DNA from 3 places in the Neptunomonas sp. ABH4_499 genome. Region 1 is predicted to be linked to each of the others. Evidence: predicted binding sites of a transcription regulator. Region 1 holds the regulator's gene; each other region holds the start of a gene.
What was found. The regulator FNR, encoded in region 1, switches genes on or off when oxygen is low (the NO sensors DNR and NnrR bind a similar motif). The targets are predictions, from matches to a motif close to TTGATNTANATCAA.
Positions count from the first base shown of each region.

Region 2: ACXAF9_RS05565 (cytochrome ubiquinol oxidase subunit I) is a predicted target of FNR. The motif match lies at 1,882-1,895, and genes of this name have one in related genera.
Region 3: ACXAF9_RS17810 (cytochrome ubiquinol oxidase subunit I) is a predicted target of FNR. The motif match lies at 1,436-1,449, and genes of this name have one in related genera.

Region 1 is NZ_JBSWXK010000005.1:70,294-73,576, forward strand. Features, by position in the region: gene ACXAF9_RS06575 (hypothetical protein) at 1-621, shown strand, start outside; gene fnr (fumarate/nitrate reduction transcriptional regulator Fnr) at 872-1,645, opposite strand; gene hemN (oxygen-independent coproporphyrinogen III oxidase) at 1,740-3,131, opposite strand; gene ACXAF9_RS06590 (sulfite exporter TauE/SafE family protein) at 3,224-3,283, opposite strand, start outside.
Region 2 is NZ_JBSWXK010000004.1:142,934-146,216, reverse strand. Features, by position in the region: gene ACXAF9_RS05575 (electron transfer flavoprotein subunit beta/FixA family protein) at 120-872, shown strand; gene ACXAF9_RS05570 (electron transfer flavoprotein subunit alpha/FixB family protein) at 869-1,798, shown strand; gene ACXAF9_RS05565 (cytochrome ubiquinol oxidase subunit I) at 2,024-3,283, shown strand, end outside.
Region 3 is NZ_JBSWXK010000027.1:26,305-29,587, forward strand. Features, by position in the region: gene ACXAF9_RS17805 (sigma-54 interaction domain-containing protein) at 27-1,358, opposite strand; gene ACXAF9_RS17810 (cytochrome ubiquinol oxidase subunit I) at 1,544-3,112, shown strand; gene cydB (cytochrome d ubiquinol oxidase subunit II) at 3,131-3,283, shown strand, end outside.

The sequences.
Region 1 (3,283 bases):
AGCGCGTTTGAACAAGCGTTTTTAAAACACTACCTCACCTTTGGTTTAGGCTCGATGCCCAAGTCCGATGTGGATGCATTGGTCATGCACTTATTGGATAAGCACGGTTTGGATGGCTCGCCGCCGTTAGCGGTATACAGTCATCAGGCGGTCAGCGAAATGTTAAAAACCCCTGTGTCTAAAGTGAAAAAACTGCGTTATGACGCGGCGCTCAAATTTGGGGGAGATATCGAAGAGGAGGCGAAAGCGCGCCTGTTAGCCTCGTTGGATCGCGCGGTGTTTGAGCTTGAACAAGACCGTATTCTTTTAATCATCGAAGATATGCTGGCCAAACATTGGTTGCAGGGGCAGCTAAAAGCGCAGCAGCAGGTGTTTGATTTTTCGCTCAACTCCGAAATGATCAAGGTCTCGGCCGAGGGCTTATTTACTGTACTTGATGTCGTGTTTGATTCAGCGGAAGTGGCTGAGTTTAAAGAGGGTTACGAAAGCGCCAAGGAGATTCAGGATAGGGCGGAACGCCAAGCCTACTTTAAAGGCGTGTTGCGTCGTTTTGTTGAGTCGGCGGCCAAAGCGGCTGGTGCCGGTGTATTGGCTACCTTGGTTACTCTGTTAGGATCTTGAAATTACAGGTAAGTACTTATGTTGACGCAGCTCAATGTTTTTAAACCTGAATAGAGGTTTAATGGACTCGTTGGGTTACACAGAGATGGCTACTCTTTGTGCAACATTAGGCGCCGGGCACAGGGAACTGCCCGGCGTTTTTTATTGTGCCTAACACACATGCGAACTTGTGAAGATTGTGTTTTCGTTGATCAATAAAAAAGCCCTGATAACAATGCGTTATCAGGGCTTTTTTATGTTGGGTCTCGATTTACAGCGTGAGTGTTTGTGCTTGTTCCTCTTCTTCACCTACGCACTCGCCAGAGGCAATCATGAGCTCGTCCATATCCAGTAGGCGAATCTCTTTGCCATCGACTTCAAGGAGTCCGTTTTTCTGGAAACGCGTAAAGATTCGGCTTACCGTTTCGACCGCCAAACCTAGATAGTTACCGATCTCGTTACGAGACATAGACAGACGGAAATTGCTTTCAGAGTAACCACGGGCTTTAAAGCGTTGGGACAGCTTCAGTAAGAAGGTGGCGATGCGCTCCTCGGCGTTCTTTTTCGAGAGCAGCAGCATCATTTGCTGATCTTCACGGATCTCTTTACTCATGGTGCGCATCACTTGGCGACGTAACTCAGGCAACTGCCCACACAGGTTGTCCAAGTTATCGAATGGGATCTCGCACACGGTCGTGGTTTCTAAAATCTTAACCGAGATAGGGTACTCTTGGTGATCAAAGCCGCTCAAGCCAACCAGCTCGCCAGGGAAGTAAAAGCCAGTTATTTGCTCTTCACCTTCATTGGTAAGGGTATAGCTTTTCACGCTGCCTGCCCGAATGGCATACACAGATGTAAAACCCTCACCTTGATGGAACAGGTGCTCTCCTTTTTTCAACGGACGACTTTTATCGATGATGTCATCCAGTCGATCCATTTCTGTCATGTTGAGTGACACGGGTAAACAGAGAGAGCTCAGGCTGCAGTTGCTGCAATGAGCTTGGTGAATGCTGCGAAGTTTCCCTTCTTTGGCGGTATCAGTCATGACCCAATCCTGTAAATAGTGGTAAAGGTTTTCGATGGATTCATCAAAAACCCTACAGATTATGTACCAAATAATCGTTTGTTTGAATGGTATATTAGATAATTCTTGAAAAACTCTGCACCTTTTGAGCTTTCGGTATGTAGGCATCAAATGCCATACAGATGCGCCTGATTAACAAGCGCCCTGCCGGGGTAACGAACAGTTTTTCAGGGCTACGTGTGATCAGCTTATCGGCTTCAAAACGCGCTAGCTCTTCTTCGGCATCAAAGAAGTAGTCTTTAAAACACATCCCAAATTGCTGCTCAACATGTTGAATATCCAGCTTAAAGTGGCAGATCAATTCGGTGATCACGTGACGACGGATGTGATCGTCTTGATGTAAGGTCACACCACGGCGTATGGCGTGCCCGCGTGTTTTGACCGCGTTTGCCCATGCATCTACTTCGTGTTCGTTTTGGTAGTACACATCGCCAATTTGGCTGATGGCCGAAACGCCCATCGCTACCAGATCACATTGTGCGTGTGTCGTATAGCCTTGAAAGTTACGATGCAGGTGGCCTTCGCGCTGCGCTTTAGCAAGCTCGTCATCCGGCTTGGCAAAGTGATCCATCCCGATGTACACATAACCGGCTGCCAGCAGTGTGTTTATGGTGGATTGCAGAATTCGCAGTTTTTCCGATGGAGAGGGCAGAGCTTCTGCATCAATCCGACGTTGTGGGCGAAAGCGCTCTGGCATATGGGCGTAGTTAAACACCGATAACCGATCTGGACTCATCTTAATCACCGTCGAGAGCGTTTTATTAAAGCGCTCAAGGTCTTGATGGGGTAGGCCGTAGATCAGATCCATATTGATGGATCGAAAACCCAGTCGGCGCGCTTCATCAAGAATGGCTTGTACCGATTCGATGCTTTGTTCGCGATTAACGGCTTTTTGCACCACAGGGTCTACATCTTGGATACCCAAGCTTATGCGGTTAAAGCCGATCTTTCGAAGGCGAGCTAAGGTGTCGAAGGTGACCTCGCGCGGGTCAATTTCGATGGAGTAGTCACCCTCGTCGTCATCGCGTAATCGAAACGCCTGACGAAGCTTGTTCATTAAGGCTTCCATTTGATCATCACTGATGAAGGTGGGGGTGCCGCCGCCCCAATGAAGCTGGTCAACCAAACGGTTTTCACCGTATAGGGCTGCCATCTGATCGATCTCTTTGAATAAGGTTTCTAGGTAGGGCTCAGCGCGATCTCGATTACGAGTAATCACCTTATTGCAGGCGCAGTAGTAACACACGTGCGCACAAAACGGGATATGCACGTAAAGCGAGAGAGGTGCGCTTTTGTCCGCCGTTGTTTGACCGGTTGTGATCAAGGATTGAGGGGTTAACTCTTGATCAAACTGTAACGCTGTGGGGTACGATGTATAACGAGGACCCGCTAGGTCGTATCGGTTAATAAGGTCTAGATTCCAAGCGATGGCGGAAGGTGATGACACGGGAAGCCCCCTTACTGCAGTAGAGTGGCTCTATTCTAGAGAAGCTCTGACACCAAAACCTTGATACGGATCAATGTTCGCTGGGCAGGGTGTTAATTTTCGATTAAGCTAAGCCAGCCTTGCCATGGGAAAGAAGCCAAGCCCATCAGTAT
Region 2 (3,283 bases), on a different contig from region 1:
GATTGTTATTGTCAGTTACTCCGCTGTTAAATGTCATTGTGCGTTTTCAGCGGTCATCTATAGTTAAGTCATTCCCTCAACACCGATTCAACAACAATAAAAGCAGAGGATGAGTGGCTATGAAAGTGCTTGTCGCGATTAAGCGAGTCATTGATTACAACGTGAAAGTTCGGGTTAAACCCGATGGCAGCGATGTGGATCTGACCAACGTAAAGATGGCGATGAACCCTTTTTGTGAAATCGCCGTGGAAGAGGCGGTTCGCTTAAAAGAAAAAGGGGTTGCCAGTGAAGTCATTGTGGTTTCGGTAGGTGCCAAAGCCTGTCAGGAACAGATCCGAAGTGCGCTGGCGCTCGGTGCCGACCGCGGTATCCAAGTCGAAGTGGATGCTCTTCCGGATGCGATCTCGATCTCCCGACTGATCGCTAAGGTTGCCGAGCAAGAATCCGCCGACTTGATCATCTTAGGTAAACAATCGATCGATTCCGATAACAACCAAACCGGCCAGATGGTGGCTGCCTTGTTGGATCGCCCTCAGGCAACGTTTGCCTCCGAGGTTGTGGTTCAGGACGGTGAGGTGCAAGTTACCCGAGAGGTCGACGGTGGCCTTCAAACCCTCGCACTGCAACTGCCAGCGGTGGTAACGACAGACCTTCGTTTGAACGAGCCTCGTTACGCCAAGCTCCCGGACATCATGAAAGCGAAAAAGAAACCGTTGGATGTCATTACGCCCGATTCGCTTGGGGTGGCGCTCAGTCAAAACGTGCGTGTGCTGGGCGTAGAAGCACCGGCGCAGCGTACCGCGGGCATCAAGGTGGGCTCGGTCGAGGAGCTTGTGGATAAACTGAAAAACGAAGCGAAGGTGTTGTCATGAGTGTATTAGTGATTGCCGAACATGATCATAACTCGATCAAATCCGCGACGTTGCACACGTTAAAAGCCGCCTTCGAGATAGGGGCAGATGTTGACCTTCTGGTGGCAGGTTTCAACTGCCAAGCAGCGGCCGAACAAGCCGCTAAGATCGACGGGGTTCGAAGCGTAAAAGTGGTCGATGATGCTGCGCTTGAGCATCAACTGGTGGAGTCTGTCACGCCTCAGGTTCTTTCGTTGGCCGAGGGGTACACCCATATCCTTGCACCTGCGACGACCACCGGTAAAAATCTTGTGCCTCGCTTAGCCGCTAAGCTTGGCGTAAATGCGCTGTCCGATGTGGTAGCGGTTGTTGCCAGCGATACGTTTAAGCGCCCAATTTATGCTGGTAACGCCATTGCGACCGTCCAAAGTGATGATGCCGTTAAGGTGATGACCGTTCGCGCAACCGCCTTTGACAAAGTAGCGACCGAAGGTGGTTCGGCCAGCATTGATGCGGTGGCGGCTGTTGCGGTTGATAGTGCCAGCCGATTTGTCAGCGAAACACTGGCCGAATCCGACCGACCTGAGTTAACAGCCGCTCGCGTTGTGGTATCGGGTGGGCGTGGTCTTGGCAGCGGTGAGAACTTCGGCATCCTGTACAGCCTTGCCGATAAGCTCGGTGGTGCGGTGGGAGCCTCCCGTGCGGCGGTGGATGCAGGCTTTGTCCCTAACGATTTACAGGTGGGGCAAACCGGCAAAATGGTGGCGCCCGATTTGTACATAGCAGTGGGGATCTCCGGAGCCATCCAACACCTTGCTGGCATGAAAGACTCTAAAATTGTGGTCGCTATCAACAAAGATGAAGAAGCGCCCATTTTCCAAGTGGCGGATTACGGCTTAGTGGCCGATCTGTTCGACGTCATCCCTGAGCTGGAAAGGTTAGTGTAAGCCGCGCTTACTCCCCAAACCACTCAACCTTCCTTGGCTGTGACAATCTGTCACAGCCTTTTTTCGTGGGTTCCGCGATATCCTTGCGTCACATCAAAACAAGAAGCTTTTCAAAGCTCGACCTCTTTAAACTGGCCGATACGCTGATTTTACTTAAAGTTAGGTCATCGAAATTGGCTGTTTGTACGTAAATTGATCAATGACGAAAACCCTTAGGACAGTGCTATGCTCGATCTGACTGCGGTTGACCTTGCGCGGATTCAATTCGCGTTTACGGTTTCGTTCCACATAATTTTTCCTGCCATTACCATTGGCCTTGCCAGCTACCTTGCGGTGCTAGAAGGCTTATGGCTTACCAAAAAGAACACCCTGTATCGGGACCTTTATCACTTCTGGTCGAAAGTCTTTGCGGTCAACTTCGCAATGGGCGTGGTGTCCGGTTTGGTGATGTCCTACGAGTTTGGCACCAACTGGAGTGGCTTCTCGACCTTTGCAGGCGGTGTTACCGGTCCACTGCTCGCTTACGAAGTACTCACGGCTTTCTTCCTTGAAGCTGGGTTTCTTGGGGTGATGCTGTTTGGCTGGAACCGCGTTGGGCCGGGGTTACACTTTTTCTCCACCTTGATGGTCGCCATAGGTACCTTGATCTCCATGACATGGATTTTGGCCTCCAACAGTTGGATGCAAACCCCACAAGGCTACGAAATCGTCGATGGCCGAGTCGTTCCGGTGGATTGGATCGAGATCATCTTTAACCCATCTTTCCCTTACCGATTAGTGCACATGGCGCTCGCGGCCTTCCTAACCACCGCTTTGTTTGTTGCGGCCTCCGGTGCGTGGCACCTATTAAAAGGCACCTGTGTACCGCAGGCGAAAAAAATGTTCTCGATGGCGATGTGGATGCTGCTGATAACCGCACCCATCCAGATCATTGCAGGGGACTTTCACGGGTTGAATACGCTGGAGCATCAGCCGGCCAAAGTGGCGGCGATGGAAGGGCATTGGGAGAACACACCGGGTGAAGGCGTTCCACTGATTCTGTTCGGCTGGCCCGATATGGAAGAGGAGGTCACTAAATACGCACTCGAGATCCCCCGTTTGGGCAGCTTGATCCTAACCCATTCGTGGGATGGGCAGTTTGCAGGGTTAAAAGAGTTTGCCCCAGAAGATCGCCCTTACGCGCCCTTGGTATTTTGGAGCTTCCGTATCATGGTGGGCCTTGGGTTCTTAATGCTGCTGTTGGCTGTGGTGGGTGTATACAAACGCATTAAAGGTCGTTTGTACGATTCGCCTCTGTTCCTAAAAAGTGCGTTGGCGATGGGGCCTGCGGGCATCATCGCGATTTTAGCCGGTTGGTTTACCACCGAAGTCGGTCGCCAGCCGTGGGTCGTGTACGGCGTTATGCGCACCGAAGATGCAGCTTCTAACCACTCTGTCGAAGCGCTCACCATAACGCTGATCGCATTTGTCGTGGTCTACTTTATC
Region 3 (3,283 bases), on a different contig from region 1:
AATGTGCGTCGAGTATATCAGAAGGATCAATCAATATAGATCTCCCTAAGTGACTGTAATTTACGATACAAGGTGCGCTCGCTGATCCCTAAGACTTTAGCCAAGGTTTTGTTATCCCCAGCAAAACGTTTGGTCAGTTGACTGATGTAACGGGACTCTAATTGCTCCAACGTCATGAGCTCAGATTCATCAATGACGGAAGGCTCGGCTGGGCGTTCGGCCACATGAAGCTCCTTAATGTAACATTCATCCGGTAGGTGCACAGGCTCAATCTGATCATCGTCACAGAGCAAAACTGCCCGCTCAAGAATGTTACGAAGCTCACGAATGTTGCCGGGAAAATCGTATTCACGCAGCAAACCGAGGGCGGCCTTAGAAAGCCGCTTACCGCTGGCGTCCGGGATACGCTTTAACAATGAGACGGCAAGCTTGGGTATGTCTTCTTTTCTGTCTGCCAATTTTGGTAAATCGATGGGGAAACCCGCAATTCGGTAGTACAAATCGCGGCGAAAATCGCCCTTCTCGACCATGGCCTTCAGCGGTTTATGCGTAGCGCAGATCAGCCGAAAATCCGCTTGTTTAACCTCGACACCGCCAACGCTTCGAAAGGTGCCAGACTCGATCAACCTTAACAGCTTCACCTGCAGTGGCAGTGGAATGTCACCCACCTCATCCAAAAACAAGGTGCCACCTTGGGCCATCTCGACCAAGCCTTTCTTTTTATGGATTGCCCCGGTAAACGCCCCTTTCTCGTGACCAAATAATTCACTTTCAAATAAAGAGTCCGTAAGCCCTGCGCATTCAACGGTGACAAAAGGCTTTTGGGATCGGGTGCTGCCGTTATGAATGGCCGAAGCCGCTAGTTCCTTACCGGTGCCGGATTCACCTTGAAGCAGCACGCTGATCTCACTGGGCGCAGCTCGCTGGATCATCTCCAATAATCGAAGAAACGCTTTTGACTCCCCCACCATCTGGCTTTGTTCATCGCCAAAGGATTTAACCACTTTCATGATCTCTAGGAAGCCCACAATGTCACCAGCATCATTTTGGATGGGTGTCATGTTCACATCCACGTGTTCTCGCCCATGACAACTTTCGTGCACATGCAAGACACGCTGCTTTAACCCCGTTTTCTTGCATTGCTGCAATGGGCAGGATTCCCCAGCTAAATCGCAAGGCACGTTATAACCGTGAGAGACCTCATAACAGCGTCTGCCGACGGTTTCACCCGTGTCGTGATAATGGCTTTTGAAGGATTCATTAGCGGCAAGTATTTGATAATCGGTCGAAAGCAAAACAGCGGGCTCCGAGTGACTGTTCAAAACGGAAATGATCTCGGTAAAGCTGTTAAGGACCATGAATGACACTCCTGACATTTTTGACAACAGATTATGTCAGTTACGACATCATTTCCAGCCTTAAAACTACTAACTTATTGATTTATATCAAGGTGAAATTTTGGCATACGCAGTGCAATAAACCTGTGTGAATGTGAAAGCTCACACAACACTTTTTACTCTTCTAGCGGTAGCGGGAGCACTCAATGATCACAGAAGAAGTCGTTGATTTATCGCGATTACAATTTGCGGTAACAGCACTGTATCACTTTCTATTTGTACCTCTGACTCTAGGCCTGACTTTTATGCTGGCCATTATGGAGTCGGTATACGTGATGACCGGCAAAACCATCTACAAAGACATGGTTAAGTTCTGGGGCAAACTGTTTGGTATTAACTTTGCGCTTGGTGTCACCACAGGCTTAACCATGGAGTTCGAATTTGGCACCAACTGGGCCTACTACTCGCATTATGTGGGTGATGTGTTTGGTGCTCCGTTGGCCATCGAAGGACTCATGGCGTTCTTTTTAGAATCGACGTTTGTGGGTCTGTTTTTCTTTGGGTGGGACCGCCTATCTAAAGTAAAACACCTTTGTGTTACTTGGTTGGTCGCGTTGGGTTCTAACTTTTCCGCACTTTGGATCTTGGTGGCCAACGGCTGGATGCAAAATCCGGTTGGTTCCGAGTTCAATCCGGTCACGATGCGAATGGAAATGACCAGCTTTGCTGAGATCTTCTTCAACCCTGTGGCTCAAGTAAAGTTTGTGCACACCGTTTCAGCCGGGTACACCACAGCCGCTGTATTCGTATTAAGCATCAGTGCTTGGTACTTGCTTAAAGGTCGCGATGTGGCCTTTGCTAAACGCTCTTTTGCGATCGCCTCTGCCTTTGGCTTGGCTTCTTGCTTATCCGTTATTTTGCTGGGCGATGAATCCGGTTACGAGCTTGGCGAAGTACAAAAAGTCAAACTGGCCGCCATCGAAGCAGAATGGCATACCGAAGAAGCCCCAGCTGCGTTCACACTGTTTGGTTTCCCTAACGATGAAACCATGGAAACCGATTACGCGATCAAGATTCCTTATCTGTTGGGGTTAATTGCGACTCGCTCCACAACGGAAGAGGTCACAGGCATTCACGATTTGATCGATCATCATGAAGATCGTATCCGCGTGGGTATGCAGGCGTACGACGCACTCACTCAGATCCGAAATGGCAGCACAGACCCCGTCGTTCAAAACCTGTTCGAAGAGACCAAAAAAGACCTCGGTTACGGCTTGTTACTCAAACCCTATACCAATGACGTGGTTGATGCGACGGAAGAGCAAATCAAAGCAGCGGCTCGGGATTCGATCCCACCGGTTGCGCCCTTGTTCTTTAGCTTCCGGATTATGGTGGCATGTGGTGTATGGATGCTGCTGGTCTTTGGTTTGAGCTTTTTCTACACCGCCAAAGGGGTGTCACACCAAAAACGCTGGTTACTGAAAATGGCCCTGATCACGCTGCCCGCACCATGGATTGCCAGCGAAATGGGTTGGTTTGTCGCGGAATTTGGCCGTCAACCTTGGGCCATTGGTGAGATTCTCCCAACCTATGTTGCCCCTTCTGTGTTATCGGCCGGTGATATTTTTGCCAGCCTGATGAGCTTTATTGCGCTCTACACCCTACTGGCCATCGTTGAGCTGTACCTGATGATTAAATTTGCACGTAAAGGGCCAAGCAGCTTGCACACAGGCCGCTATCACCATGAACAATCAACTCACATGTCGTTACAGTAATTAAGGCAGGATCAGATCATGGATTACGAAACACTTAAACTGATTTGGTGGGTACTGGTTGGCGTGCTGCTGATCGGCTTTGCCGTGACCGATGGCTTTGATATGGGCGTCTGTATTTTGCTGCCCTTCTTAGCCAAAAAAGACGTTGAGCGTCGTGTGGTGATCAACACC